DNA from 3 places in the Bacillus sp. AK031 genome. Region 3 is predicted to be linked to each of the others. Evidence: riboswitches for the same ligand, from Rfam matches in the RefSeq annotation. Region 3 holds a riboswitch; each other region holds the start of a gene.
What was found. Region 3 has a riboswitch for S-adenosylmethionine ahead of metK (methionine adenosyltransferase). Riboswitches for the same ligand answer to the same signal wherever they lie in the genome.
Positions count from the first base shown of each region.

Region 1: linked by a shared signal. The riboswitch ahead of M1E09_RS00645 (methionine ABC transporter ATP-binding protein) and the one ahead of metK (methionine adenosyltransferase) in region 3 are both predicted to bind S-adenosylmethionine.
Region 2: linked by a shared signal. The riboswitch ahead of M1E09_RS02315 (O-acetylhomoserine aminocarboxypropyltransferase/cysteine synthase family protein) and the one ahead of metK (methionine adenosyltransferase) in region 3 are both predicted to bind S-adenosylmethionine.

Region 1 is NZ_CP096424.1:133,944-143,956, reverse strand. Features, by position in the region: gene M1E09_RS00680 (ABC transporter ATP-binding protein) at 1-711, shown strand, start outside; gene M1E09_RS00675 (ABC transporter permease) at 711-1,730, shown strand; gene M1E09_RS00670 (TetR/AcrR family transcriptional regulator) at 1,759-2,415, shown strand; gene M1E09_RS00665 (glycoside hydrolase family 32 protein) at 2,519-3,961, opposite strand; gene M1E09_RS00660 (M20 family metallopeptidase) at 4,102-5,313, opposite strand; gene M1E09_RS00655 (MetQ/NlpA family ABC transporter substrate-binding protein) at 5,353-6,180, opposite strand; gene M1E09_RS00650 (methionine ABC transporter permease) at 6,195-6,845, opposite strand; gene M1E09_RS00645 (methionine ABC transporter ATP-binding protein) at 6,835-7,866, opposite strand; SAM riboswitch class I at 7,952-8,057, opposite strand; SAM riboswitch class I at 8,202-8,305, opposite strand; gene M1E09_RS00640 (MerR family transcriptional regulator) at 8,644-8,988, shown strand; gene M1E09_RS00635 (SRPBCC family protein) at 8,985-9,410, shown strand; gene M1E09_RS00630 (PQQ-dependent sugar dehydrogenase) at 9,478-10,013, opposite strand, start outside.
Region 2 is NZ_CP096424.1:507,178-517,190, forward strand. Features, by position in the region: gene M1E09_RS02305 (redoxin domain-containing protein) at 1-225, shown strand, start outside; gene M1E09_RS02310 (trans-sulfuration enzyme family protein) at 443-1,573, shown strand; SAM riboswitch class I at 1,664-1,778, shown strand; gene M1E09_RS02315 (O-acetylhomoserine aminocarboxypropyltransferase/cysteine synthase family protein) at 1,895-3,193, shown strand; gene metX (homoserine O-acetyltransferase MetX) at 3,197-4,237, shown strand; gene M1E09_RS02325 (S41 family peptidase) at 4,385-5,827, shown strand; gene M1E09_RS02330 (DUF402 domain-containing protein) at 5,860-6,402, opposite strand; gene M1E09_RS02335 (PDZ domain-containing protein) at 6,600-7,817, shown strand; gene M1E09_RS02340 (HD-GYP domain-containing protein) at 8,074-9,051, shown strand; gene M1E09_RS02345 (hypothetical protein) at 9,718-10,013, opposite strand, start outside.
Region 3 is NZ_CP096424.1:870,310-880,322, forward strand. Features, by position in the region: gene M1E09_RS04375 (N-acetylmuramoyl-L-alanine amidase) at 49-846, shown strand; gene M1E09_RS04380 (hypothetical protein) at 934-1,398, opposite strand; gene M1E09_RS04385 (hypothetical protein) at 1,487-1,858, opposite strand; gene M1E09_RS04390 (YolD-like family protein) at 1,861-2,190, opposite strand; gene M1E09_RS04395 (LexA family protein) at 2,508-2,729, shown strand; gene M1E09_RS04400 (hypothetical protein) at 2,843-3,049, shown strand; gene M1E09_RS04405 (hypothetical protein) at 3,133-3,402, shown strand; gene M1E09_RS04410 (hypothetical protein) at 3,408-3,659, shown strand; partial or broken gene M1E09_RS04415 (ABC transporter substrate-binding protein) at 3,741-4,010, opposite strand; gene M1E09_RS04420 (alpha/beta hydrolase family protein) at 4,223-5,011, shown strand; gene M1E09_RS04425 (DUF2584 domain-containing protein) at 5,054-5,296, shown strand; gene pckA (phosphoenolpyruvate carboxykinase (ATP)) at 5,402-6,991, opposite strand; gene M1E09_RS04435 (hypothetical protein) at 7,379-7,582, shown strand; SAM riboswitch class I at 7,755-8,006, shown strand; gene metK (methionine adenosyltransferase) at 8,213-9,412, shown strand; gene M1E09_RS04445 (gamma carbonic anhydrase) at 9,753-10,013, opposite strand, start outside.

The DNA of each region.
Region 1 (10,013 bases), 740 kb from region 3:
GATATATTGGTGTTGGAGCAAATTAAAAAATCATTTGGCAAGCAAAGTGTTTTAGAAGGAATTTCCTTGATTGTTCCTCCGGGAGAAATTTATGGATTGATTGGCCCATCGGGATCAGGTAAAACCACTTTGGTCAAGATGCTCATCGGACTGGAGGCTCCCGATTCAGGAAAAGTGGAATTTAAGGGACGTCCTCTTAAAGCCGAGTCCGTTTATGCCTCCGTTGGGTACATGGCACAATCTGATGCACTTTATACAGAATTGACTGCTAAGGAAAACTTGAACTTTTTTGCCTCCCTATACAGCTTGAACAAGAAGAAAAGAGAAGACAGGATCAAATCGGTAATGGAGACTGTCGACTTGCTTGACCACCTGAATAAGCCGGTCGCCTTATACTCTGGAGGCATGAAGCGACGTCTGTCTTTGGCGATTGCCCTTCTTCACGATCCTGAAGTGTTGATTCTCGATGAACCGACTGTCGGGATTGACCCAGTATTGAGAAAGCAGATCTGGGAGCAATTTTACGAGTTAAAGTCCAAGGGAAGAACCTTGCTTATTACCACGCATGTCATGGATGAAGCAGAAAGATGTGACCGGTTGGGGCTCCTTAGAAACGGAAAACTGATTGGAAGCGATAAGCCCTCAGTCATAAAAGATAAATACGGTGTCTCTTCGATTGAAGAAGTTTTCTTATCAGCGGGGGTGAACTAATGTCCAGAATTACCGGTTTTGTTATCAGGATCATCAAGCAGCTGTTCAGGGATAAACGCACACTGGCTTTAATGTTTCTGGCTCCTGTTTTAATTTTAACGATGATGTGGCTCATTTTCGATGCAGAAGCCTATGAACCTGAAATTGGTATCTTTGCAGAAAATGAGAATGCTTTAAAAGCTTTTGATACAGAAGACTTCACTAGTTTTGACAGTAAGGAAGAAGCAAGACAATCAGCAGAGAACGGCAAAATTGACGGTTATATGGTATTGGAGCCGGGTGCTTCTCCTTCAGTAGTTCTCGAAGGCAGCAACCCTTCTGTTAACCAAAGTGTGATGAAAGAGATTCAATCATTATTCTCTCAGCAAACCGCTAAATCCAGTATGGAAATCGACTATCTTTATGGAGAAAAAGACATGGGTTTATTCGATTCATTTGGGCCGGTCCTGCTTGGGTTCTTCATCTTTTTCTTCGTATTTCTAATCAGCGGTGTTTCATTTCTTCGCGAAAGAACAAGTGGAACCTTGGAAAGGCTCCTGGCCAGCCCTTTGAAAACATGGGAAATGGTCATAAGTTATGTTCTTGGATTCGGTATTTTTGCTGTGCTGCAGGCCGCGTTTATTTCCTGGTATGCGATTTATGTGCTTGATATGCTGATGATGGGAAGCTTCATCAATGTCCTGATCATTATCGCCTCACTGTCTTTATCTGCTTTAACACTCGGAATCCTTCTATCTGCTTTTGCCCAGAATGAATTGCAAATGATGCAATTCATTCCGATTATCGTGATTCCGCAAATCTTTTTCTCAGGACTGTTCAATCTTGATACTATTACGGAATGGCTGAGCTGGATAGGGCTGGTGACACCTCTCTATTATGCGGCGGACGCCTTGAGAGATGTTATGATCAGAGGGGCATCCATCGGTGATCTAACCGGAGACTTACTGTTTCTTCTCGGGTTCTCCCTGCTGTTTATCCTTCTTAATGTTGCAGCTTTGAGAAAATATCGTAAAATATAAGGTAACTCAAATCATAAGGAGTTTATGAATGGCTGAACAGAATGATATGTTAGATATCTTATTGAATAGTGAAGAAAAACTGACAGAAAAACAGCAGAAAATCCTTGAAGCCGCCTTGGAAACCTTTGCGGAAAAAGGATATTCGGCTACTTCAACCAGTGAAATTGCCAAAAAGGCAGGGGTAGCGGAAGGAACGATCTTCCGCCACTATAAAACGAAGAAAGATTTGCTGATCTCAATTGTCGCACCAACGATGGCAAAACTGATTGCGCCCTTTATCATCAGGGATATCGATAAGGTGCTCAACACAAAGTATGATCAATATGGGGATTTCATCAAAGCGATGATCCTGAACCGGCAGGCATTTCTGAAAGAAAATATGGCTGCTTTCAGAATCCTTATTCAGGAAATCCCTTTTCATCCAGAGCTGAAGGAACAATTTAAAGAACATGTTGCCAGTAAAATAGTTCAGCGATTTCAAACGGTCGTGGAACATTACAAAGAAAGAGGCCAGATCGTGGAACTGCCGACAGAATCGGTCATCCGCTTCACGGCATCCAGTGTATTTGGGTATCTGCTGATCAGGCACCTGTTCATCCCGGAAGCGGATTGGGATGATGAAAAAGAAATTGAGTTGACGGTGAAGATGATCATGAACGGGTTAAATCCCGCCAACCACGAATAACAAAAAGGGATGCTTCCATTTTGGCGGCATCCCTTTTTAAAATAATTTTCTATAATCTTTTTAGAAACTTTTGCTTCAGCCTTTATAAATCCCACTTATCCACCTAAAGCAATTCTATCGGTTTGTCACTGAAAAACCTGATGGATGATGACATTTTATCAGGGTAGATTCTTGCCGTCATGACCTTTTCATAATCATTGATGAATACCTCAACGGAAGAGTTGTCTATAAAAATGTGCAGCTTGAGGGTGCCCGCTATGAGCTCTGTCTCAGCTTTTCTGACGCCTCCCGGTCCTTTACCTGACAGGCTGCGGTCAAGGGCTATGCTTTTTTCCTCCCTTAAGTAAAGGAGTTCTGTTTCTTCTTTGCCGCCTGCCCTTACTTTCAAGCCGAATTGAGAAGCCTTCCTGGCATCGATCTCCACCTTCAATTCAACTGAATTCCCTTCAATTTCAGGCAGTGCCGCTTCGCCTTCTACCACAATATTTTGATACTGCTTATGATTCTTTCGGAGTTTTTCCAGTTCAGGCACCGGCTTTGTTTTCAGCTTTCCTGCTTCTACAAACAGCTCCCGGGGAATCGTCATCGCACCTGCAAAACCCTCTTCTTGTTCAGGCATAGGACTTTCCCACATATTCATCCAGGCCACCATGATCCTTCTCCCAGTCGGGTCCTCCATTGTTTGAGGAGCATAAAAATCGAAACCGTAGTCCAAAACCTCAAATGGCCCGTGCTCCAGCTCTCCTGTCTCATAATCAAGGCTGCCGGCAACATATCCTGCCTGATGAAGGTTCTGATAGAAGTTCCCTTCCGGCCCCATCCCTTGCGGAGACATGACAAGAACCTCCCTGCCTTGAATGTCGAAGAGGTCGGGACACTCCCACATATAGCCAAAGTTGCCTTCGCCTTTTGCTGCCACGTTGATGAATTCCCAGTTCAGCAGATCCTCTGAACGGTAAAGAAGCACCTGTCCCATATGATCCTTTGTCCTTGATCCAAGTACACAATAATAGTGTTCTCCCTTTTTCCAAACCTTTGGGTCTCTGAAGTGGTATGGGTGAATGTCTCCCTCAGGAGCAGGATCGATGACCGGATTTTCAGATAACTTTTCAAACGTAATTCCATCATCACTGACAGCCAGGCACTGTGTTTGATATAAGTCTGTTTCATGGTCAGTACCAGTCCACTGATTACCTGTATACATAAGGTACAGCTTTCCATCCTTCTCGATTGCACTGCCGGAAAAACATCCGTCCCGGTCATATTCCTCGCTCGGAGCCAGGGCAATCGGAACTTCCTCCCAATGTGCCAGATCCTTGCTCTTGAAATGTCCCCAGTACATCGGTCCCCATTCAGGAGAAAAGGGGTGATGCTGATAAAAGAGATGATATTCTCCATTGTAAAAGCTGAAACCGTTCGGATCATTCATCCAGTACGCAGGCGGCGCCAGGTGATAGGACGGCTTCCACTGGCTGCGGCTTACCTTATCGCGGACCTTGTTGATAGAAGCAGCTGCTTCTTGGATTTTCTGTTGGTGGTGATTCATTGTATCTCCTCCACTATCCAGTTGATTTGTCTCTATTGTATAACAAAAGAATCCTGAAAAATAATTTCGCCAAGGTTTCAATCTAACCGAAAAATCCACAAAAAAACTTGGAGCAGAACATTCTGCTCCAAGCCCGGTCCTTATGCCTCCTCCAGCTTTCTTTCCAGAAACTCTTCTTTGATTGCCGATAACAGCTGATGATCCGTCAATAGCTTCAAGCCAGTCAACGCGAGTGCTTTCGCACCTTTGATCAGCGCTTCGTCACCTCGTGGAGAGGCAGCCGCTTCTCGGAAAGGCACTGTATGGCCAACAAGTTCTTCTCCGCCGATTTTAATAAACGGATGGATTGTCGGCACCACCTGGCTGATGTTTCCGGCGTCTGTTGACCCAATTCCGCCCTTTTCAGTCAGGACCACCTCTTCTCCGAGTTCTTCGATGACTTCCTTAAAAGCATGATCAAAGGTTCGATTCGGCAGCAGATTATCCACTTCATTTTGGAAGGCAATGACGTTAAGTTCCGCTCCTGTCGCCAGTGCCGCACCTTCAGCAACTGCTTTCACTTTCTCTGTCACTTCATCGAGATAAGATCTGGTTGCCGCCCGGATAAAGAATCGCGCTTTTGCATATTCAGGGATGATATTCGGAGCATCTCCACCATGTGTGATAATCCCATGAATCCGAACATCGTCTTTCAATTGCTGTCTCAGAGCATTGATCCCATTGAACAACTGGATCACCGCGTCAAGAGCATTGATGCCTTCCTCCGGTGAAGCTGCAGCGTGGGCCGGCCTTCCTCTATATTCAAAATCAAGCGGATCGACTGCCAACGAGGAAGCCGTTAACCTTGTCTGGTTTGAAGGGTGAACCATCAGCGCTGCATCAACCCCCTGCAGGAGTCCATGTTTTACAAAGCTCCCTTTCGCACTGCCGTTCGGTCCACCTTCTTCCGCAGGCGTTCCCAGCACAACAACCTCACCACCCGTTGTATCAAGCACCTTGCCCAATGCGATCGCCGCCCCTACACTGGTTGTTCCGATAATGTTATGTCCGCAGGCATGGCCGATCCCAGGGAGTGCATCATACTCTGCAAGAAACGCGACAGTCGGCCCCTGCTTTTCTGATTTCCTGCGGGCAAGAAAAGCTGTTTCATGGCCGGCAACCGCTCGTTCCACCTGAAAGCCCTCTTCCTCAAGAATCCCTGTCAGCAGCTCTGAAGCAAAGAATTCCTGATTGCCGATTTCCGGCTTCTTGTGGATCCTGTGGCTTGCAGACAAGTACTGCTCCCTCTTGCTTTCTACGCTTTCAATGATTCTCGCTTTCAATTGGGTGTTCACTTCAACTGCTGATGACATATTAAATTCCTCCTTGGTTTTTATTTTTGTAAACTGAATTTATTCCCCAATATTACTCAATGGAACGAACGTAGGAATGACATTGCCTTTATATTCTTTTTCAATAAACTCTTTCACATCATCTTCCTGATAGATTTCTGCGAGCTTTTTAAGAGTTTCATTGTCTTTATCCTCTGTACGGACCGCGATGATATTGATATAAGGTGTGGCCGTTTCGCTCTCATGGAAAATCGCATCTTTTGTCGGCGTGAAGCCGGCGTCAACCGCAATCCCGTTATTAATGATGGAAGCCGCTACATCCGGCAATACCCTTGGCGTCTGGCCCGCTATAACTGGCACAATTTCAAGATTCTTTGGATTGTCTGTGATTTTTTCAATGTCGCCATTGCCGTCAAAGTCTTCCGGCAATGTAATCAAACCGGCTTCCTGAAGCAGCAGGAACGCCCTTCCCATGTTTGTCGCTTCATTCGGGACGGCAATTTTCCCGCCATCAGGAATGTCTTCTACACTTTCATATTTCTCGGAGTAAATTCCCATTGGAGCGATTACGGTCGTTGCAATTGGTGCTAAATCAAGGTTGTGCTCTTTTTTGAAAGCATTGAAGTATGAAATCGTCTGGAATGCATTTGCATCCAATTCTCCTTCAGCAAGCGCTATGTTAGGCTGGACATAATCAGAGAATCGGACAATTTCCACTTCGATTCCTTCTTTTTCAGCTTTTTCCGATACATAATCCCAAATGCGGTTATCGGACCCGCTTACCCCGATTTTCACTTTTACTGTTTCTTCCCCGCTTGTAGTGCTGGAGCAGGCTGCCCCCGTCACCGCCAATGCCAAAATTAAGATTGCTAATAATAATTTCTTCAAGATGAATCCTCCCTTTATCTTCTTCTGATTTTTTTTGATAAAACATTCCCGGACGTTTGCAGGCCTTGCACCAACAGAACCAGAATCCCGACCGTGATCAGCATGACGGTCGTATCAAAACGCTGATAGCCGTATGTAATCGCGAGATCCCCCAGACCTCCGCCTCCGACTGCACCTGCCATCGCCGAAGCCCCTACAAGACCCACTGTCGCAATGGTGAAAGCGAGAACCAGTGAACTCAGTGCCTCGGGTATCAGGAACTTGATGATGATCTGCCACGGGGTCGCCCCCATTGATTCTGCCGCTTCAATCACGCCCGGCTCCACCTCAAGCAAGGAGTTTTCTATCAACCTCGCAATATACGGTCCTGCATAGAAAACAAGCGGCACGACGGCAGCTGCTGTACCAATCGAAGTTCCGACGATCAACCTTGTGACAGGGATGATCGCCACCATCAAGATGATGAATGGTACTGAGCGGAACACGTTAATAATTCCATTTAACACATTGAACACGGGCAGGTTTTCCAACAGATGGCCTTTCCGTGTCACTACCAGCAGAATTCCCAGCGGCAATCCGAGGAGCGCTGAGAACAACAGTGAGAAAGCGACCATCTGAAGTGTCTCGATCAACGCCTCAATAATTTGCTCCTGATCAACTAGCATTGGCCTCCACCTCCTTGATTCCGACTTTTTCCTGGTTAATGTACATAAGAGCCCGATTGATTTCACTGTCGCTGCCGATGAATTCAACGATCAAGTTGCCGAATGGGATTCCCTGCAGCTCCGTGATATTACCGAAAAGAACATTGGTATCGATATCGAACCTCTTAGCGATTTTCGAAAGAAGAGGCTGACCGGCCGATTCCCCGACAAAGTTGATTCTGAAGACCTTCTGTTTTCCTGCGTTGTTCCTGACAATTTCTTTGATTGAATCAGGCAGCGTATCATTCATGACGGTGCTGACAAAATTTCTTGCCGTCAGCGTTTGGGGAGCGGAAAACACATCAAACACTGAACCTTCCTCGATGATTTTTCCCGCTTCGATGACGGCAACCCTGTCACAAATCTCGCGGATGACCGTCATTTCATGCGTGATGATCAGAACCGTGATCTTATATTCTTTGTTCACTTTTCTGAGCAGCTGCAGAATCGAATTGGTTGTCTGCGGATCAAGGGCAGATGTCGCTTCATCACATAGAAGGATCGATGGCTTGGTGGCCAGTGCCCTGGCAATGCCCACCCTTTGTTTCTGCCCGCCGGATAACTGATCAGGATATTGATTGGCTTTATCCTCGAGACCTACAAATTCAAGCAGCTCCAATACCCTTTCCTTAATCGCTTCTTTCGGTACCTTTGCCAGTTTAAGAGGCATGGCGACATTGGCGAAGACCGTTTTTGAATTCAGCAGATTGAAGTGCTGAAAGATCATGCCGATATTCCGTTTAATCTCCCTGATTTCTTTAGGACCCAAAGCTGTAAGGTCCCTGCCTCCCACGATGACTTTCCCGGATGTCGGCTTCTCGAGCCAGTTGACACACCGGATCAGCGAGCTTTTTCCTGCACCGCTAAAGCCGATGACACCGTATATCTCCCCTTCATTGATCTTTAAATCGATGCCGTCCAATGCCCTGACCGGCTGATTGCCACTTTCGTATATTTTCGTTAAGCCTTGAAATTCAATCATTTTGCTGCTCCTTTCTCGTTTCGTCAAAATAAAAAACCTCTTCCGGGGGAATGGAAGAGGCTTCTGCACACAGCAAAGAGGGCTCTTCTTATCTCCCAAGCTTATAGCTTGCTGGATTTGGCACAGTACTCGATGATGAGTCCGCTGCCGAGGCATCAATGGGCCAGTCCCTCCGCCTCTCTCGATAAGAGAAATATTCACTTTTTCAATCGGGTTACTCAGGATTATATTTATACTCGTTTCGCTCTTCCTCTCCCTTCCCTGTAAAACTGCTTCAACAAAATAAAAACCCTCTTCTTGAAAGCGAAGAGGGCATGATTATGTAATCCGTCCTCTTCTCATCTCTCAAGCATTGCTTGCTGGATTTGGCACGGTACTCGCAATGGAGTCCGCTGCCGAGGCTTCACAGGGCCAGTCCCTCTGCCTCTCTTGATAAGAAGTATGGAAAATTATTCTGTTTTTTGTAAAACTTGATTATCACTTTACAACGCCATTTTCAAAGTGTCAATACTTTTTTTGAAAAAAGTTTTCTGCTGATTTCCGCTCCAATCAACCTGTTTTTTCTCTAAAACTAGATTGATTTTATTTTCGGTTTGTAGAATTGTTAAACTGGATTATACCGTTAACTAACAAAGCATTCAGAAATATTTTGGGGCTGTTTTCATCTGTAGTTGATGCTTTTTTGAAATATACTACTCTAGACTAAGAGATATTCCAAAAAAGTTTTGACTGTGTGGTGCACCCCATAGTTTATGATAAAAGTACCGGAGGGGAGTTATGTACAAAATCAGTGAATTTGCCGAAATCACGGGCTTGAGTAAAGAGACTTTGCGCTATTATGCTGAAATCAAGCTTTTGGAGCCTGCTTACATTAACCCGAAGAACAACTACCGATACTATGATGACGGGTCTTATTTCCTGGCTGTTCTTCTCGTTAAGCTAAGAAACTTTGGACTGACAATCCAGGAAATGCAGGATGTCATGAACGACCAATCCTTTTTCAACCTGGAGGAGTTACTGGAGTTGAAAAAGAAAAATATACAACAGGAAATCGAAACACTTCAGCAAAAACTGGCTGAAATCGACGAATTTATTGAATCTGGAAAGGAGCAAAACCAATGATCCATTGGAAAGAAGAAAAGGCCATCCCAGCAAACATTGAAAAAGTCTGGACTTTATTCTCAGAAGAAAATATGCCAAGAATCATGCCGAAAGTCATAGAAAATAAACCTGTATACGAAGCAGAAGGGGTAGTAGGCTCTAAATATGAGCAGAAATACCAGGAAGGCAAAAGAACAGAAACTTATATCGTCGAGAGCCGAAAACATAAACGGATCGGTTTCGTTATTGCTAAAGCATTTGAAATCGACCTCTCTTTCACTCTTGAAAAAATTGACGAAACAAGCACGAATTTCATTTACGAAGGAACCAATAAAGGCAAGAATTTTGTCGGCAGGGCCATGTTAAAGCTCGGGGGAGATAAAAATAACAACAAGGTTGTGCAGGAATTCATGGACCGGGTCGAAAAAGAAGCTATAAAATAAAGGAAAAGGGCACACACAGGTGTCCTTTCCCTTTAGAGCAACAGTATATTTATTCACCTTCGGGTCCTTACTCGTCACTACGGCCGCTGTTCAGCTCAGGAATGGAAACCCTATATAGCTTATCATCATCTTCTGCCGGGTTTCCTCTGCCATCCGTATTGTTGCTGACAAAATAAAGGTTGCCGCCTTCAATGTAAACGTCTCTTATCCGCCCGTATCCTGATAGAACCTCCTCCACTTGCTCATTCTCCAGTGACAGTCTTTTTACTCCCTGTCCTCTAAGTGCCGCAAAGTAAAGGTCATTTTCATAAAAATCTGCACCTGAGGGCGCCCATGATACCTCTCCGGAATGGACAACAGGCTGCTGCAAGCCTTCCCTGCTTTCATCTCCTTTTATGAGCGGCCATCCATAGTTGTTTCCTGCCTTGATCAAATTGACTTCATCATAACCGGAAGGGCCATGTTCGGTACTGTACAAACTTCCGCTTCCGTTCCATGCCATACCTTGAGGGTTGCGGTGGCCGAAGCTGTATACATATGAACCTTCAAATGGATTGTCTGCCGGGATTGTACCATCAAGATTCATTCTGAGAATCTTTCCTC
Region 2 (10,013 bases), 360 kb from region 3:
CTTTCGACAATTGATAATGGCAAGGAAGCTGTCCAGGAGTTTGTTGAGGAGTATGGTCTGACATTCCCGATCCCTTTGGATGAAGAAGGAGAACAGGGAACTGCCTACCAGGCCCAAACCATCCCCACCTCCTACATGATCGACACAAACGGCGTCATCCAGCACAAAATCCTCGGACCCATGAACAAAGAAATGATGATCCAAATGGTGCGATCAATGGACTGACTTTACTCCTCTAAAGCACTAAGAGGGACTGTCCCCTATGCTGCGTTAATACGTTAATGCGCAATAGGGGACAGTCCCTTTTCATGCATTAACGCGTTGCCATACTAAAAGGGACAGTCCCTCTTCGCGCGGTGATGCGTTAATTCGATAAAGACTGACAGTCGCAATTTCTTGTCGTATAATGAAGGGAAAAGGATTTAAAAGGAAGGGGTTCATCATGAATTTTGGCACGAAAGTTGTACACAGCACATTACATAAACGCGATATCAACAGCAAAACGACACCGATCTATCAAACCTCCGCTTTCACGTTTTCTTCCCTTGAAGAGCTGGAAGGATTTTATGAAGGAAAATCGCCTTATCTTTATACACGCTCAGGCAACCCGAATACAGATGAACTGGGCAAACTGGTCGCAGAACTTGAAGGCGCACCGGATGGAGTTGCCGCCTCCTCGGGACTCGCGGCAATCCTCGCAGGCATTCTCGCCGTTGCTGAAAGCGGGGACCATATCGTCGCAGCAGAAGATATATATGGAGGCACTTATCATCTGTTAAAAGAAGAATTACAGTCGTTCGGCATCACAACCACTTTTGTCGATTTCAGCGATCCTCAAGAGATCGAAAAAAGCATCACTCCGGAAACGAAGCTGTTATACAGTGAAAGCATCACCAATCCTTTTCTGCGGGTGGAGGATATCGGCACACTCATCTCCATCGCGAAAAAGCATAACCTGAAAACCATGATCGACAATACATTTGCGACCCCATACCTTATGGCGCCTTACACGGAAGGTGTGGATATCGTCGCCCACAGCGCAACAAAATATATCGGCGGCCATAGTGATGTTACGTCAGGTGTAACAGTAGGCTCATTAGAATTGATTGAAAAGGCAAGGCTGAAAGTCGTCAACCTTGGCAGCAATCTAAGCCCGCATGAAGCCTGGCTGACAGTGAGAGGCTGCAAAACCTTGGCCCTCAGAATGAAGCAGCAGTGTAAAAATGCCCAAAGGTTAGCAGGTGCATTGAAGAACCATGAGGGTGTTAAAACAGTATACTATCCGGAAAATGCCTCCGAAAAAGGGAATGGCGCCATCGTCACCATCGAACTTGCAGAGCAAAACGATATCCACAGGTTTTTCACAAACTTGAGCTGGGTGAAAATTGTTCCGACACTTGCAGGGGTGGAGACGACAGTATCCTATCCTCAAGGTACATCTCACCGCGCACTCTCCCCGGAAGCAAGGGCGAAAATCGGTGTGAACGGGCAAGTCGTCCGCATCTCCGTCGGCATTGAAGATGCAGAGGATATTATCCAGGCCTTCAAAATTGCAGTGGACAAATCAAAATAAAAATATTCTGAAAAATCATTGACCTTGGCGAAATAGTTGGTTATAATCCAACACATACAGCATATAAATTTTTCATAAGCAATTCGATAACTCTTATCGAGAGCGGCGGAGGGAATAGGCCCGATGAAGCCCGGCAACCTTCAAGCAGAACCTGCTTGAAAAAGGTGCTACATCCTACAGGCTCACGAAGTCTGGAAGATAAGAGGAGGAGCCGATGTCTATTCAAGCCCTCTTCTTAGCGGAGAGGGCTTTTTCATGTTGAAAATTCCTCTTCCCGATCCAGTGTCAAATTTTTTATTTAAATAAGAGGAGGAAGTTAGTATGACAAACCATCAATTCGATCCGGAAACATTACTGCTGCATGGAGGACAGGAACCTGATCCTGTTACAGGTTCACGAGCCGTTCCGATTTATCAAACCACATCGTATGTATTCAACGACACTGAACATGCGCAGAATTTATTCTCATTAAGTGAAGCCGGTAACATCTATACAAGGATCGGAAACCCGACTGTGGATGTTTTTGAAAAAAGGATTGCCCTGCTTGAAAAAGGAGTCGCAGCCGTAGCGGTGTCTTCCGGAATGGCAGCGATTTCCCTGGCGATATTGAACCTGGCGGGTGCCGGCGATGAAGTTGTTGCCTCGTCAAAACTATATGGCGGGACCTACAACCTGTTTGCTGTGACTCTTCCTCGCTACGGAATCAAGGTGAAGTTCGTTGACAGCACCGACCCGGAAAATTTCCGCCATGCGATAACCGAAAACACGAAAGCGGTATTTGCAGAAACGATCGGCAATCCGAGCCTCAATGTGCTGGATATTGAAAAAGTTGCGGATATCGCGCATTCCAAGGGTGTTCCGCTGATTATCGATAATACCTTCCCGTCGCCATATGGCTGCCAGCCGATTCAATATGGAGCAGATATTGTCATCCATTCGGCAACGAAGTGGATCGGCGGACACGGTACGGCAATCGGCGGTGTCATTGTTGATGGCGGCCAGTTTGACTGGAACAGCCCTAGGTTTCCCGGGTTTACAGAACCGGATGCCAGCTATAATGGGCTTCAATATGTTGATGTTGGCGAGGCGGCCTATGCCGTAAAATTGCGCGTCCAGCTCCTGCGTGATTTTGGTGCCTGCCTGAGCCCGCACAATGCGTTTTTGCTGCTGCAAGGGCTTGAAACGCTACACCTTAGAGTTCCCAAGCATAACAGCAACGCCCTGGAAATTGCCCGTTACCTGGAAAATCATCCATCTGTTGACTGGGTCAGCTATCCTGGACTGGCAAACCATCCGGCCAACACTCTTGCGGAAAAATATTTAGAGCATGGACATGGCTCTATCGTCAACTTTGGCATCAAGGGCGGAAGAGAGGCTGGCAGAAAGTTGATAGACAATATAACATTATGGTCCCACGTTGCCAATGTCGGTGATGCCAAATCACTGATCATCCACCCGGCATCAACCACCCACCAGCAGCTGAACAGTGAAGACCTGAAAACGACGGGTGTAACCGAAGCGCTCATTAGGCTGTCGATCGGGTTGGAGTCGGTAAAAGATTTAACGGCAGACCTTGACCAGGCAATCCAAAAAGCGACGGCAGCGGCAGCTTCAGTCTGATTTATGAAAAAAGCAATCTATGAAACAGGGAATGTTTCGGTAGGTAATCTCATACTTGAAAGCGGCAGACTCCTCATGGATGCTGGACTCAGCTATGAGATTTGCGGCAATCAAGAAGGACCTGTCATTCTTGTCTGCCATGCCTTGACGGGCAGCCACCTTAGTGTGGGGACGGATGGTCAGCCTGGCTGGTGGAGAGGGCTGATCGGTCCCGGGGCATATATCGATACGGAAGAATACCTGGTGGTGACGTTTAACGTTCTGGGTGGGTGTGACGGGTCGACAGGACCACTGTCTAAAGATCCGGACACAGGACAGCCTTACAGGATGGCTTTCCCGCAGGTGACCGTCCGTGATATTGTGCATTCTCAGTATAAAGCACTCCAAACACTTGGGATATCCTCACTCCATGCCGTGATTGGAGGTTCGCTGGGAGGGATGCAGGCTCTGGAATGGGGCCTGCTTTATCCTGCCTTCGTTAAAACAGTGTTCATGCTGGCAAGCACGCCGTATTTTTCTGATTACGGAATTGCTTTTAATGCAATCGGTAAATCAGCCATCACTTCTGACCCCAACTGGAAGGATGGCCATTATGAAGATGCAGCAGATGTAGCGGGCCTGCGGGTGGCAAGGATGGCCGGAATGGTCACGTACCGGTCTCCTGAACTTTTTAATGAAAGATTCCAGCGGGCTGAAGCCTCTGAAAAGGTGTTCCAGGTGGAATCCTATCTTGCCTATCAGGGTGAAAAACTGGCAAAGCGGTTTGATCCCAACAGTTATTTGTATTTGCTCCAAACCATGAACAGCCATGACATCGGAAGGGACCGGGGCGGTTGGAGGGAGGCGGCTTCACAATTTCAACGGGAGCTTATCTCTCTCGGTTTTACTAGAGATCTAATTTACCCGCCTTCACTCATCAAAGAACTGGCAGACCTGGTTCCGAGATCTGTATTTTATGAAGTAAAAACCTTATTCGGGCATGATGGTTTTCTGACTGAATTTGAAAAATGGGGAGGCCTCATAAAAACCCATTTAGAAAGTTAGCTCCATGACTCATAACTTGTCCCTCACCGGCATATAGTTTCAATAGCAAAGACATCGCACCGCTTCTAAGCATTTTTTGTGTGGTGTCTTTTTTATCCGAAAGATTAAAAGGATGCTAATGAAGGTGATATATAGGGAGGAGACAGAATGGAGCAGCGCAAAGGCGTGATTATAATAGCCGTCGCATCCCTTTTGGCAGGTGCCGGGGGAATGTACGGCGGAATGGACTTACTGAATTCATTTGACAGCAAGGCAGAAGAAGGGGCCGCGGATAACTCGGGCCAGGTAACGGACCGTCTGCATAAAGTGGAGGTTGCCTACGATCTGATAGCGGACAAATATGTAGAGGAAGTGGACAAGGGAGAGCTGGTGGAAGGTGCAATCCAGGGAATGCTTGATACTCTCGGCGACCCCTACTCTGTCTACATGGATGCCAGCACTGCCTCGCAATTCAGCGATTCCCTCGGCTCTTCCTTTGAAGGCATCGGGGCAGAAGTGACGGTCATGGACGGGAAGCTTCTGATTGTTGCACCGTTCAAGGACTCTCCAGCCGAAAAGGCAGGGCTGCGGCCTAATGATCAAATTTTAAAAGTGGACGGGGAAAGCATTGTCGGCTTGGATTTATATGAAGCCACATTGAAGATTCGCGGCGAGAAAGGCTCCAGTGTCGAGTTGGAGGTTATGAGAGAAGGGGTTACCAATCCCATCAAGGTAAGTGTAAAAAGAGATGAAATCCCTCTGGAAACAGTCCACTCAGATATTAAAAAAGAGAACGGCAAAGATTACGGTATCATTGAGGTCTCATCCTTCTCTGAAAATACAGCGAAAGACTTTAAAAAGCAGCTGGCGGAAATGGAGGAAACAGGTATCGAAGGGCTTGTCATCGATGTCCGTGGCAATCCGGGGGGACTGTTGTCGAGTGTAAATGAAATGCTGGTTGAACTGGTGACAGAGGAAAAACCATACGTGCAAATCCAGGAGCGCAACGGTGAGACGATGAAATATTTCTCTGAAAATAAGCAGAGGAAGGCATATCCGATTACCGTACTTGTCGATGAGGGGAGTGCATCAGCCTCTGAGATTCTTGCAGGGGCATTGAAGGAAGCGGGAGGCTATCCTTTGATTGGTACCAAAACGTTCGGAAAAGGAACGGTCCAGCAGCCGGTCCCGATGGGGGACGGAAGCAACATCAAGCTGACGATGTTCAAATGGCTCACACCCAAAGGGAACTGGATTCATAAAAAAGGCATCCAGCCGGACATTCAGGTCAAACAGCCTTCTTACTTCTATGCCCATCCTTTAGAAGCAGAAAAGCCGCTGACGGCCGAAATGAATAACGAGCAAGTAAAGAATGCCCAGCTGATGCTGGAAGGGCTTGGCTTCAAGCCAGGCCGGAATGACGGCTACTTCAACAGTTCAACAGAAGCGGCGGTTAAAGAGTTTCAAGAGCAGCATAATTTGGTGGCAAATGGAAAGATTGACAGTGTGACAGCCGGGAAGCTTCAGGAAGAGATCTATAAAGCGGTGAAAGATGAGAAGAATGATGTGCAGTTGAAGGCTGCGTTGGATTATTTGAAGAGGTTGAATTAACAGTAAAAGGCCTGGAGTTCACTCCAGGCCTTTTAATAATACTGCTGCTTAAGTTCTTGCATTTCAAAGCTGGGAACTTCCCTGCGGTTCAGTTTTTCCAAAATATAAGCAAGAGCCTTCAGACTATGCCCAGCCTGCTCCTCCGAAACAGCTCCTGCCTCATAGGCTCCATAATACTCATCCATATCAATCACATGGTAGCTTCCATCCTCGAATACCCGGATATCAATCAACAGATCATGGACACAAATGAGGTCTTCCTGCCTCTTTTCATACTGGACGATGTCAATCAGCCACCCATTATGCGAGCTTTTGAACCCGTAGGAAAATTGCAATCTTTTATCCAGCATATAGATGATGATAAATCTTTTCGAAGAGGCAAGTGGAGGCAGTTCGAGAATGGTAGAAGAATTAATTCTGATAAAGCGATTTGGTTCCTTCATGCTGAGAGCACGTTCCTCTTTTAACTGAATGGCTTTTTCAACCTCTTCTTCGCTGCTTTTTTTGATATCATTTGTATAGGTCAGGCCGCCATGCTCTCTTCCGACATGATTCCAAAAAATGACGACATCCATTTGACATTCCTCCCGACATCCTTCACATATCCATTCGCCAGCTCTCTGCAATTTCCTTTATATTTCCCGGGAAAAACTATTATTGTCGAAGTACTGGAAAATTTAGTAGTCTTCTATTTATAAAAATAAATAGGTTTTACAGTGGCTATTTGTTAAAATAATAGAATAGATTAACACGTTGAGGATGGTGAAGACCATTGTTACAGCATTGGCTTATAGAGATCATGAAAGCAAGCGGCAAGCTGTTTGTGAATCCGCTGATCTATTTCGCGGTGATCCTTGCTTTTGGTAGTGGTTTCTTTCGGGTAAAGCGGGAGAGGCGGGAACTGCATACAAGGATTTTCGATGTTTATCATGAGATTCGGTTTTTATTTCCCCTCGGAATTCTGCTTGGCCTCGGTTTTTCTTTACTGACGATCGGTGCGGGGCTGGTCATTCCTTTTGGAGGTTTGCTATTGATAGGAGCGGTTACGATGCTTCTGGCTCTTACATTTAACTTCCGTTTGCTGACACCGGCGTTTACTGTCGGAATATCTTATTTCATCCTTCTGGCTATCAATTACTTTAAGCTGGAAATGCCATTTTTTCATACATATTTCGAACGGCTGAATGAAGGGCTGTTGAATTCTGTTGTCGTATTGCTGGGGACGCTGCTGTTGATTGAAGGTGTCTTAATCAGCCACAGCGCGTGGAAGAAGACTTCACCCCGATTAATCAAAAGTTCGCGCGGGCTTAAGGTCGGAGCGCAGGAAGGGAAGAAGCTGTGGGTTGTGCCGATGTTCCTTCTGATGCCGATAGGGACACTGGATATGCCTTGGGGCTGGTGGCCTGTTTTTACAATAGGGTCACAGACTTATTCAATCATCCTTTTCCCATTCCTGCTCGGATTCAGGCAGCTTGTCAGAAGCACACTTCCGCAAATCAGCATCAAAGAAACTGGAAACCGGGTTTTCTGGCTGGGTGCTCTTGTACTGACAATTGCTGTAGCAGGATTCTTTGCTCCGGTGATTTCCATTGCCGGCGCTGCCATTGCAGTCATCGGGAGAGAGTGGATGGCCTACAGGCAGCGTGTCCAGGATAGTGAAAGGTCTTACTTCTTCTCAAGAAATTCCCAAGGGCTGATGATTTTGGCAATCCTGCCAGGTTCGCCAGCCGAAAAGATGTCACTTGTCTCCGGGGAAATCATCTCTAAAGTGAATGGATTCCGCGTCCAGACAGAGGCTGAGTTTTATGAAGCTCTGCAGAACAACCGTGCCTACTGTAAATTGGAAGTGATTGATACAAACGGACAAATCCGCTTTGCACAAGGCGCTCTTTATGAAGGCGATCACCATGAACTTGGGATTGTGTTCGTTGAGGAAGACCGTGAATGGTCATCAAAAGTCGGCTATCATTTTGTTAGTTCTTATAAATAGTCTCAATCTTTCTTATAGAGACCTATAGTGAAACAAAATGTTTGATGAGTTGCTCGGATGGATAAGTGATGCGATGCATACAGACCTCATTCTTTGAATCTGTTCCTTGAAATTTAGAATAGGGGAAGGTTCTGTTCACAAAGATTTACAGCTAGTAGAGGTTAGAAACCCATAGACCAGGATTTGTCAACAACAGGGTGGAAAGTGCCAATTCATGATACTTTCCAAAACATCAAAAAATAAAGGAAGGCAAGAAATGAGATTTATTGACATATCAGATTATCAACAGGAAACAATGCAATTAGCCAAACCAATTTATGATCGGATGAGAAGAATATTGCTGACAGCCGGTCGTACGATCCACCCCACATTTCTAAAGAGAATTTCTGAAATGGGAATTTCTACTTTAGTAGTAGAAGATGCAGAATCCAAAGGGATTACCTTAGATGAAATGCTTGATATGCCTACCTGGATGGATACAATTGAAACCGTGCAACAAGCTTTTAATGATGCTCGCAATAAAAAAAGAATAAATGCTTATGCAATTAACAATGCTGTTGGAAAGCTAATTCATGAGTTATCAAGACGAAAAATAATCATTCTAATTCCCTCAAGTTCCATTTCTGAAGAATTAGTTGAATATGCACATGCTGTGAATGTGGCTTTGGTTTCTATACAGATGGGGAAGAAGCTCAATTATAATGGATTGAAGCTGAGAGACCTGGCTGTAGGAGCCTTGCTGCATGACATTGGGAAAACACAGTCACAAAACGAGAAAGACCACCCTAAGCAAGGCTTTGATATTATCCGTGATAACCGGGAAATCAGCTTATTATCTGCACATATAGCTTATCAGCACCATGAAGTAATGACAGGGGAAGGATATCCAAGAGGTTTATCAGGTAACGAAATCCTTGAGTTCCCTCAGATATGTGCAATAGCAAACTTATATGAAAACTTAACTTCTAAAGAAAAAGTAAATCCAGATGAAGTCCTAGAATTAATCATGAGCAAAAATGGAGTGGAGTATAAAGAAAACGTTGTTCATTCCTTCGTGAATAGTATTCCTTCCTACGCACCGGGTACCAAAGTAGAATTAAATGACGGTGAGGAAGCGATCGTTATTGCGTTGAAATCCCATTTGCATAGGCCAATCATTCGTTATAAAAATAGCGGGGAAGTGGTCGATCTTGCTGAATCTCACACTACTTTAATCACAAGGGTGATAAATTAGAGTTCAAAATTGTTATTGGAAGATAATAAAAAAGTTTCATAGAATTCTAAGTAAGCTCAATAATAGATTAGCTTTAAAGATTAAGGTTAGACGCAGGTATTGAATTAGTATATGAAGTTAATGAATCGAAAGGAGATTATCTCAATTTAATTATTGGGATATTCCCTTTTGATTAAGTTGAATTTGTTGTACAATCTGTGTTAATAGGCTCTACTTTATGCTAATTTAAACAGTCGGTCCTATATTGTTTTTTTACTTATTATAATAATTTATCAAAGGAGATAGAGATGAATAAGAACAACAGCAATAAAATTGATTTATACATAATATTAATGCTTACTATCGGTGTTCCATCATGCACAATAATTCCCCAATTAGGTCTCCCGCCTTTCGTTAGCTATCCCCTACAAGCTATTGGAATACTTCTTATTATTATGGGCTTACCTGCATCCTTTCTGAGGCTAAAATCTATCAATAGATAAATGTTTTAGTCCTCAAGGTGACAGGAGAATGTTATGTAGATCACCATAAGAAATTCTATAATAAAAAAGTCCAATTATACAACAGCCCGGTAGTTAGATGTCTTTAAGAGAGACGAAGAGCTTGGTTTATATTATCTTCTTGACAGAGATCTATAAAAGAGAGTGGATTCACTGCGCTATCTATTTAAAATACAGGGTATTCTTTGCGAACAATATCAAAAATGGTTGCTACTTCCCTTTTGGCCGTAGGTCTATCCTTTCCAAAAGGTCTAATAAAGTTTTCAATTGATTCGTGCCCCATTCCGTAATTATTGCTATAGTCTCTCCTCAAAGGTACAAGCCTTTCAGAAAAGTACATAATGTAGCTTCCCTCAGTTTTATCTCCTCTAATTTCATATCTGACAGAATATTTTGCTCCCTTTGGACCCAAAAAGGGTTGATCTGATATCTCTGTTACTCTCACCCTGTACTTAAAATCTT
Region 3 (10,013 bases):
AGCTGCCAATCGGTGGCTCTTTTTAGTTTACTAAAAGGAGTGGTATACATGATTTATGTTGTCTTAAGAGATGGTGGCCATGGAGAGGGAACCCTCGGCAAACGAACACCATATATAAAATCCCTTGGCCGCCAGATAAAAGAGTATGAGTTCAATGAACCTGTCAGTCATCTATTCGGTGAAGAGTTAAAAAGACACGGTGTGATTGTACACGATATCTCACCTGGCACTTCTGATATCTCACTCACCAATAGAACAAATGAAGCTAACCGGCTGTTGAATTATTACATTAGAAAATATGGAGCTGCTAATGTAAGAGTGGTCTTAGTAAGCTTCCACTTCAACGCATTTGACGGTACATTTGAAGGAGCAAACCCAAGTGGTATCTCTGTTCACATACAGCCTGGCAGTATACATGCAAGGCGTTTAGCTGAACATGTAGGCAAATACCTTCGTCAAGGTACTAAACAGGTATATAGGGGCATTGTAGAACAGAATCTACACATCACCAGAGAGTTTGAAGGCGTGGGGATCCTAACGGAAAATGGATTCATGGATCACCAAATCGAAGCGGAGTTAATGCTTGATAAGGATTTCCAAAGAGAAGTAGCAAGGGAAACGGCTCAAGGCGTGCTGGAATACTTCGGACTATCGTATAAAAAGGAGGTTACTAAAGTGGCAGCACAAAAAGACGATGTAAAAGGGCATTGGGCAGAGAAGGAAATACTCAAAGCCAAGAAAGCCAAAATCATTCAAGGTCATGAAGATGGAACTTTTCGTCCAGATGAGCCAGTTACCCGAGGGCAGTTAGCTGTAATATTAGACAGAGCCGGGTTATTGAAATAACAATTTGGAGATGATATATAATCAACATTGAATTACTCCACAAAAAAGCCCTCATTCCTTATGGAGTGGGGGCTTTTTTCTATGTAACTAAATCATAGAAACTAATTTACTATATTCTTTCCCATTCGTTCTGAAGTAAAGAGTGTATTCGATACCATCATCTTCTACTGTCATAATAGTGCAGGATGTATCTTTCTTTCGGCCACCAATAGCCGCCCCGGCAATTAGTCCAAGTCCACCGGTTGCTACGCCACCAATTATTGCACCTGCTGCAGCTTTACCTGCACTTCGTTTTCCTTTTTCATCCCATTCTACCTTTTTTACGTTAAGGGTCACTAGACCAATTTTAAGTACTTTAGGATCAGCTCCCTGACGAATTGAAACTTGTTTTGGTTTTATTGTCGGATGACCGCCAATATAATCAAGCCTTATTTCTTTGGTTCTTCCAGCTTTGATAGCACGTTTTCGATCTTCGCTGTTCTTATTGGCTTGTTCTTTAGCGTTATTCAAATCGGCTTTAACTTGCTCTTTAATTTTATCGAGAAATCCCATACAATAGTCCCTCCTTAAGTCTATATATCTATTGTATTACAAATATTGGGTGAATAACCAGACAAATTAAAAAGGTAAGTTATCAAAATCAAACCCCACCTCTCCTGAGTTTACTATATAAATAATACCTCAATAACTCTTCAACCTTATTCCGGATCCTGGGATTAAAATAACTATGTAATTCTTCATATCCCTTGTAGAAGAACATGAACCTTGTAAAAGTATCGTCATGCTCAACCTGTTCAACCCTCATCCTACATTTTCTCATAGCCAAGTTAGTATCCTTCAAGTCCTTTTGGACAGCTTTCATTGCATTCTCAATCAAGTCCATATATGGCCGGTTTAACTTGAAATTACCTTGCTCAAAAACTTTCCAGTCCCGGTCAAGAACTGTGAGGAGCATAGGAAGGTACATGGCTTGCTCAATAATGTCACGGTCATGTTCAGGTATCCTGGTCATCTTTATTCCCTCTCAGCAGCAATGATTTCTTCAATAAGAATTCTATGGATATTATCATCAATTTCAAAAAGTATGTATTTCATTAGCATATCCACTTTTGCCACAATTCCAGTTAGTTTTCTAAAGAATCCACCCCTCCACACTGTGAGCTTAATAAAAACCGTGTAGTTTAATGATTCCATGACGATGATGCCGATTTCTTCAAACTCTTGCTCGTCCACTTCCGGCTTTCTTTGCCTGACTTCATCAATTGGTATTTGTCTTATTAATTTTACATGTTCAGGCATAAAGAAAGCCGACTGCCATTTTATTTTCCCTCGGTCATTGATCATCCCGTTTCATCTCCTTATACCATTAATTATACAAACATTTGTTCGTAAATCAACTTGAAATCGAACTATCGTTCGTATAAAATTAGGTCAAAAGGAGTTGATACTGATGAACTGCTTGTTTAAAACCTCATTGAAGAATAAGTTACCCATTGAACTAATCTATATAAATAACCAGGGAGTAATCTCACAAAGAGCTGTGATTATGAGGAAAATAACGCCTGATAGCATATTAACTTATGACATGAAAAAACAGCAGCTGAGGTCCTTTAAACAGGCAAACATCTTATCAGCTGCCAAACAACGAAGGAGACTAAATCATGGCTGAATTAACCCAGAGACAGAAAGAAGTACTGGAAGCAATAAGCGAGTATGGAAACAAAAATAACTATCCACCAGCATACCGAGATATCGGTGAAATGGTTGGTCTAAAGTCATCATCCACAGTGAGCTGGTTTCTTCATAAACTCAAAGAAAAAGGATATATCAGTTGGGAGCCCACTCAACCAAGGACTCTCCGTGTAATAAAAACCGCCTCTTAATTGAGACGGTTTTTTTGTGTTCAGTAAAGGAATATTTGTCTACATACTGTCATAACCATTTATCAAGTAGTTCAGAAGTGGACTGCAAATACAAGGGTAGGGGAGAGGTTGAAATGACAATCAAAAAAGTATCACTCTGTTTAAACGTTGATGATCCGGAACAAAAGGTGCTTCATGATTTCGTGACTAAACTTCCTAATGGGGGCAAACGAAACGGAAGCCAGTTTTTGAAAACTCTGGTGGACAGAGAGTACCAAAGATCACTCCAAAAAAAAGAGGTAATTAAGACATCTGGAGGCGGGATCACCTTAAGATTATGACCTCCCTCCTCCATGTCCCTTTTGTTACATTGTTACACGGTTGACACTGTCAATTGTCATGACATTTGGAAGGGGGTGTTTTGATGATAGAAGGAAAGGGGTTAGGAAATAAGAAAGTAAATCGAGTGAACATCTCACTGAACAATAAGATGAGCGCAAAACTAAATAGGTTGTCCACAGCTTGTAACATGAAACCTACCACTCTCGCCTGTCTCTTGGTTGAGACTTGTTTGAATGATCCCGAGTTCGTATTTAAGTTGCAGCAGGAACATAGTATTGATTCTGCTTATAGAATTGTTCCTGTGAAAGATTTTAATACCGGGGAGCTGCAATACATTCTGAATGAGAGGTGATTGATGTGGACTGGGTAAGTTTTGGGACCGGCGTAATGAGTACCATTTTTCTGTTTGCTATTTGGCCAGACAAAGATGAGTCTGAAGAAGATGATGTAGTGATGCAAGACGATGAAATGAAAATCAACGATTTTACGGTCAGACACGTCACACTATCCTGCCAGACCTGCCGAAAGTTAAAAAGGCATAAGGAAATCCAACCGAATCTATTCCAGTGTGTGAAGTGCAAAAGGCACGTTGATATACGAACTGCATAGAAGTATGATATAAAAAAAGGAGCTCCTATATGGAAGCTCAAAATTTTAATTACATACCTGTATAAGAGTTAATTACGCATGTGCAAAGTTGATGACAGGATCACTTGAACCCTGTGAATCAACATAAATAGTCGTCTCAGAACCAACAAGTGCGATATCGGCGCCATCGGCAAGCAAGGTTGTCATCGTTTTATCGCCGCCCCATGTCGTCGTTAATTCAACGTCGAGACCTTCGTCTTCAAAGAAGCCTTTTTCCAGGGCGACATACTGAGGTGCATAGAAAATGGATCGCGTTACTTCAGCAACTTTCACTTTTTGCGCTTTCTGTTCTTCTTGGGCGCACCCCCACATACCAACTGAAAGAATGAGAATCATAAATAATAAAACACTAAGTTTCAGCAGCCTTTTCAAAATGGTTCCTCTCCTTTAGCCTGCCAATCCCCGCCGCATATGGCTGCATAGAGTCGATGCAGGCGGGATGAAAGACAGATATTGTTTGCTACATATCGTATGTAAAAATAAAATTTGTGTGATAGCCTATAAATCGAAGAAAGGGTGAGACGATGAAAAGCGGCACAATTCTTGAAAAAACAATCTTCCCGTCACCGAATCCGGCAGTTGAACTATTTTCTGTTACCTACTGTGCAGACGGCCTCCGGGTGAAGGGCTTGCTTGCCCAGCCAAAAAATGATGGAGTGTATCCCGGCTTTCTATATCTTAGAGGAGGAATCAAAAATATTGGGCAGGTAAGACCTGCGCGTATTGCGCAGTTTGCTTCTGAAGGCTTTGTCGTCTTCGCGCCTTTTTACCGGGGCAATCAAGGAGGAGAAGGGAATGAGGACTTTGCCGGAGACGACCGACACGATGCTTTCGCTGCCTTTGATTTACTCGCTGACAATCCTAAAGTGGCAGGGAGGAAAGTCCATGTCTTTGGGTTTTCCAGAGGAGGCGTAATGGCTCTCCTCACAGCTATCGAGAAGCAGGAAACAGCATCGGTGGTCACTTGGGGCGGGGTATCCGATATGGTTCTGACTTACCGAGAACGAAAGGATTTGCGCAGGATGATGAAGAGAGTTATTGGGGGAACACCCAATAAATATCCGATGCGGTATAAATGGAGGACCCCGCTGTACCATTTAGAGGAAATAAGTGCACCTGTACTTATCATACATGGCGAGAAGGATCATAATGTATCCATTGATCATGCATATAAGCTTGAAAAAAGACTAAAAGAACTGGACAAAATGGTAGATACCTATTATTTTGAGAACTATACACATTATTTTCCGCCGGCAATCAACCGTGAAATTGTTCAGATGGTCTGCAGCTGGATGAAGAAACAAAGCGTGTGACATAGCAGGATGGAACAATTAAAGTTTAAGGGAGTGTTCCTAATGGGAATGGGTTTGGAATTAAATACAATGATTGTGACCAAAGGAAATGAAGAACGAATGGAAGAGAACTTTTTCCAGCTTGTAAAAGAGGGATATCGTTTATATCCGATGGAAATACCAGTCGAAGTGAAAAAGACGAAGGAAGCAGATACGAATGGGATGGGTGTGATCAGGAAGCTTCAGTGGGAAAATGGCCAAACGATCATTACTTATCAATTAACATCCTTGAACAGCACAAATTGATAAAAGGCTGATTCAAAGAGATTGTTGAGCGGGCGAAAAATAACTAAATTATCAGGACATAAAAAAGAGGCAGGCTCAAAATTGGGAGCATGCCTCTTTTTCATATTATGCGTTAAGTGGACCGCCTTTAGATTGAATTTCTTCTGGAACGTTATTGAACTTCGTGAAGTTTTTCTTGAACTTGCCTGCAAGCTCTTTCGCTTTTTCCACATAAGCTTCTTCATCCGTCCATGTTTTACGCGGTTGCAGTACTTCATCAGGTACACCTGGTACATGAATTGGAATTTGAAGGCCGAAAATGTCGTCAGTCGCTGTTTCAACATTAGCCAGTTCACCTTCAAGTGCAGCTTGAACCATAGCGCGTGTATAAGAAAGCTTCATTCTGCTGCCGACACCATACTCTCCGCCAGTCCAGCCAGTGTTCACAAGGTATACTTGAGCATTGTGCTCATCGATTTTCTTACCTAGCATCTCTGCATATACTGTTGCAGGAAGCGGCAGGAATGGAGAACCGAAGCATGTTGAGAACGTTGCCTGTGGAGAAGTGATTCCTCTCTCAGTGCCAGCCAGTTTAGAAGTATAACCACTTAAGAAATGATACATTGCTTGTTCCTTTGTCAGTTTGCTGATTGGAGGCAATACGCCGAAGGCATCAGCAGTAAGGAAGATGATTGTGTTAGGGTGACCGGCAACACTTGGATCAACAATGTTATCGATTGCTTGAAGCGGGTATGCTGCACGTGTGTTTTCTGTCAGTGTGTTATCTTCGTAATCCGGAATGCGGGTGTTTTCATCGACAACCACATTTTCAAGCACAGAACCAAAACGGATCGCATCAAAGATTTGGGGTTCTTTTTCACGAGTAAGGTCGATAGTCTTTGCGTAGCATCCGCCCTCTATATTAAATACCCCATTTGGAGACCAGCCGTGCTCATCATCACCAATCAAGCGGCGGTTAGGGTCAGCAGATAGAGTTGTTTTACCTGTTCCGGAAAGTCCGAAGAACAATGCTACGTCACCTTCCTGGCCTACGTTAGCCGAACAGTGCATGGAAAGGATATCATTTTCAGGTAGCATAAAGTTCATCACAGAGAAGATTGATTTCTTCATTTCGCCCGCGTACTCTGTACCGCCGATCAGTACGGTTCTTTTTTCAAAAGAAACAATGATGAATGTTTCAGAGTTTGTGCCGTCAACAGCTGGATCCGCTTTGAAAGTTGGAGCTGAAATGACTGTAAATTCAGCTTTGTGGCCTTTTATCTCATCTGCACTTGGACGGATGAAAAGCTGGTGGGCAAACAGATTGTGCCAAGCATATTCATTCACTACACGGATTGGCATGCGGTGCTTTGGATCAGCGCCGGCGAATCCTTTGAATTCAAAAATTTCTTCTTTATCTTGTAAGTAATCAATGACTTTATTATAAAGATTATCAAATTTATCTGAAGAAATAGGCTGGTTTACAGAACCCCAAGAAATTTTATCTTTTGTTGAAGGTTCTTCTACAATGAATTTATCCTGTGGAGAACGGCCTGTATATTTTCCTGTCTCTGCACGGACTGCCCCTGAAGCCGTAAGAATTCCTTCATTGCGGTTCAGAACTTTTTCAACTAATTGAGGTACAGATAATTGTACTTTTGTATTTTTTCCGTTAAGTAATTCATTTAGTTTATTAGACAGGCTAATTGAAGTCATTTTTTTATAACCTTCCTTTGTTCTGTATTTAATGCTCTGCCTCAAAGGCTGAAGCTTCTCCCATAAAGCTTCAGCCTTCAAAAAAGAGCCTTATTTAATTACCCCTTTGCTTTCTCAAGAATTAGTATAACACAATAAAACCATTAGTCTATACTATTTAATTATTTTTACTCGATGTTTTTAAATTGTCACAATTTTAAAGGTGAAATACAAGAATTTTTTGAGAGCGCTGACATAATTGCTGTATTAATGATTTAGTCATAAATGGTGGTGAGTAAACATTTATTTCTGAAAAACCCCGGAATAATATATATTAAGTTATGCTATTACGATTTTATCGAATTGTGAACGTTTGTAAAGAAGTTTCTCTTATATAGGAAGGTTTAATTGAATAACGTGGTTTTCAGGGGTTATAAAAATGGTTGGTTTGTACGTGATGAAAAGCTTGTTTCTCTGTTACAGAATACTTTGCAGTGGGCCTTTCTCCTTGTGGCTGTAGGGAAAGTTACGATGGTGAGTGGAAAATTAAGTGTTCTTAGAACGGTTGTAGAGACAGTTAGAGAAGAGTATGCGAAATTAAATGTTCTTTAATCTGCCCAGAGACACTTAGAAAGGAAATTACTAAATCAAGTGTCTTTAAAATGGTGTATAAGAACCAGCAGAAGCAAGTAGATTTGTGCAGCTGAAATAAGTTGCACAATAAGGAAATAAAACTGTTGACACGTTTTGACAAAGTAAGTTAATATTGACCCTTGAACGGATACTCTTATTCCGAGCTGGTGGAGGGACAGCCCCAATGAAACCCAGCAACCTGCTTGAAAAATATACTTGTCAGAAGTATTCAAAAGGATTGGTCCAAACAAGGAGATAACCTCTTTGTCTGTTTGTTTGAACCAAAATCATTCTTAATGATTTAAGCTGTATTGCTTATCCTGATGACACAGTAATCTGATATAAGGTCATTTTTTAAGCAAAGGTGCTAATCTGATGCAAGGTTCTCCTTGATCAATAAGAGTGAAAGGCGCGGCTTTAAATCATAACCTTTCCTCTTTAATAGACGGGAAGGTTTTTTTTATTGAGAATTTCTGCCCCTGCAGATGAAGTCTTTTGATAAAAACACCATGTTTACTTCATACTACTAAGGGAATGAGTACCGTGATTAACTACCTGAGAACAGGCCATTCTGTTCAGCCAATTATTTTTCTTAAGGGAGGAACACCGATGTCAAAAAAACGTCGTCTGTTTACATCTGAGTCCGTAACGGAAGGACATCCAGATAAAATTTGTGACCAAATTTCCGATTCAATCCTAGATGCAATTCTAACTAATGACCCGAACGCACGTGTAGCATGTGAAACGTCTGTTACAACTGGTCTTGTTTTGGTTGCTGGAGAAATTACAACTAGTACTTACGTAGATATTCCGAAAATTGTACGTGAAACAATCAGAGGAATCGGCTATACTCGTGCGAAATACGGTTTCGATGCTGAAACATGTGCTGTCTTGACTTCCATCGATGAGCAGTCTGCTGATATTGCAATGGGTGTGGACCAGGCGCTTGAAGCACGTGAAGGACAAATGAGCGACGAAGAAATCGAAGCAATCGGAGCTGGTGACCAAGGTCTGATGTTCGGTTTCGCTTGTAATGAAACGAAGGAGCTTATGCCTCTTCCAATCTCATTAGCTCATAAAATTTCCCGCCGCTTGACTGAAGTGCGTAAAGACGATGTGCTTCCATATCTTCGTCCTGATGGTAAAACTCAGGTAACGGTTGAGTATGATGAAAATGACAAACCTGTCCGCATTGATACAATCGTTATCTCTACACAGCATCATCCGGAGGTTTCTTTAGAGCGTATCCAAAGAAACCTGAAAGAATATGTCATTGATCCGGTTGTACCGAAAGAGCTTATTGATGAAGATACAAAGTACTTCATCAACCCTACTGGACGCTTCGTTATCGGCGGACCTCAAGGGGATGCCGGTTTGACTGGCCGTAAAATCATCGTTGATACTTATGGCGGTTATGCTCGTCACGGCGGCGGTGCATTCTCAGGAAAGGATGCGACGAAAGTTGACCGTTCCGCTGCTTATGCTGCACGTTATGTTGCCAAAAACCTTGTCGCTGCAGGATTGGCTGATAAATGTGAAGTTCAGCTTGCCTATGCAATCGGTGTAGCACAGCCGGTATCAATCTCTATCGACACATTCGGAACAAGCGATGTTTCTGAAGATGTTCTGATCGACGTTGTCCGCAACAACTTCGACCTTCGTCCTGCAGGCATCATCAAGATGCTTGATCTTCGCCGTCCGATTTACAAACAGACAGCTGCTTACGGCCACTTTGGCAGAAGCGACCTTGATCTTCCATGGGAGCGCACTGACAAAGCTGCGGCCCTTAAAGAGCAGGCAAAAGCGTAATAGAATAATGACTGTTAAAGCCCGGAGTATATTGCTTCGGGTTTTATTGTATGTGAAACCAGGATTACTTCGGCTGGTCAAGCACAGTTAAAAGGAAAATTTAACATTTTCGGTGTCATGAAGAGGGGTGGGACCGTGGAATTGGAAAAAACAAAAATTGGCGTTATCATTAGGCTGCTATGGCATCACGGAATCGGAAAAATCAAAAACCGGCGATGTCAAAAGCTCCAAAACTAAAAACCCTCTCCATCAAAAAGGAGAGGGCTGCTACTGCAAATGATTACTTTCCCGATGAAAGAATAACTCCCATGGATAATGGGTAAAAAAACAGTAAAATCTATTACTTAAGAGGTTTCAATGATTTGTAGTACTGTCCTTTTTCGGCGTACTCCCTTGAGATCCGCTTCATTTCGCTGATATCGTGATCATTCAATTCCCTGATGACCTTGGCCGGCCTTCCGAAGGCCATGCTGTTCGGCGGGATGACCGTTCCAGGGGTGACAAGGCTTCCGGCACCAATAAAAGCCCCTTCACCTATTTCGGCATTATCGAGTATGGTTGACCCCATGCCAATCAGTGCCTTTTTCCTGATTTTACAACT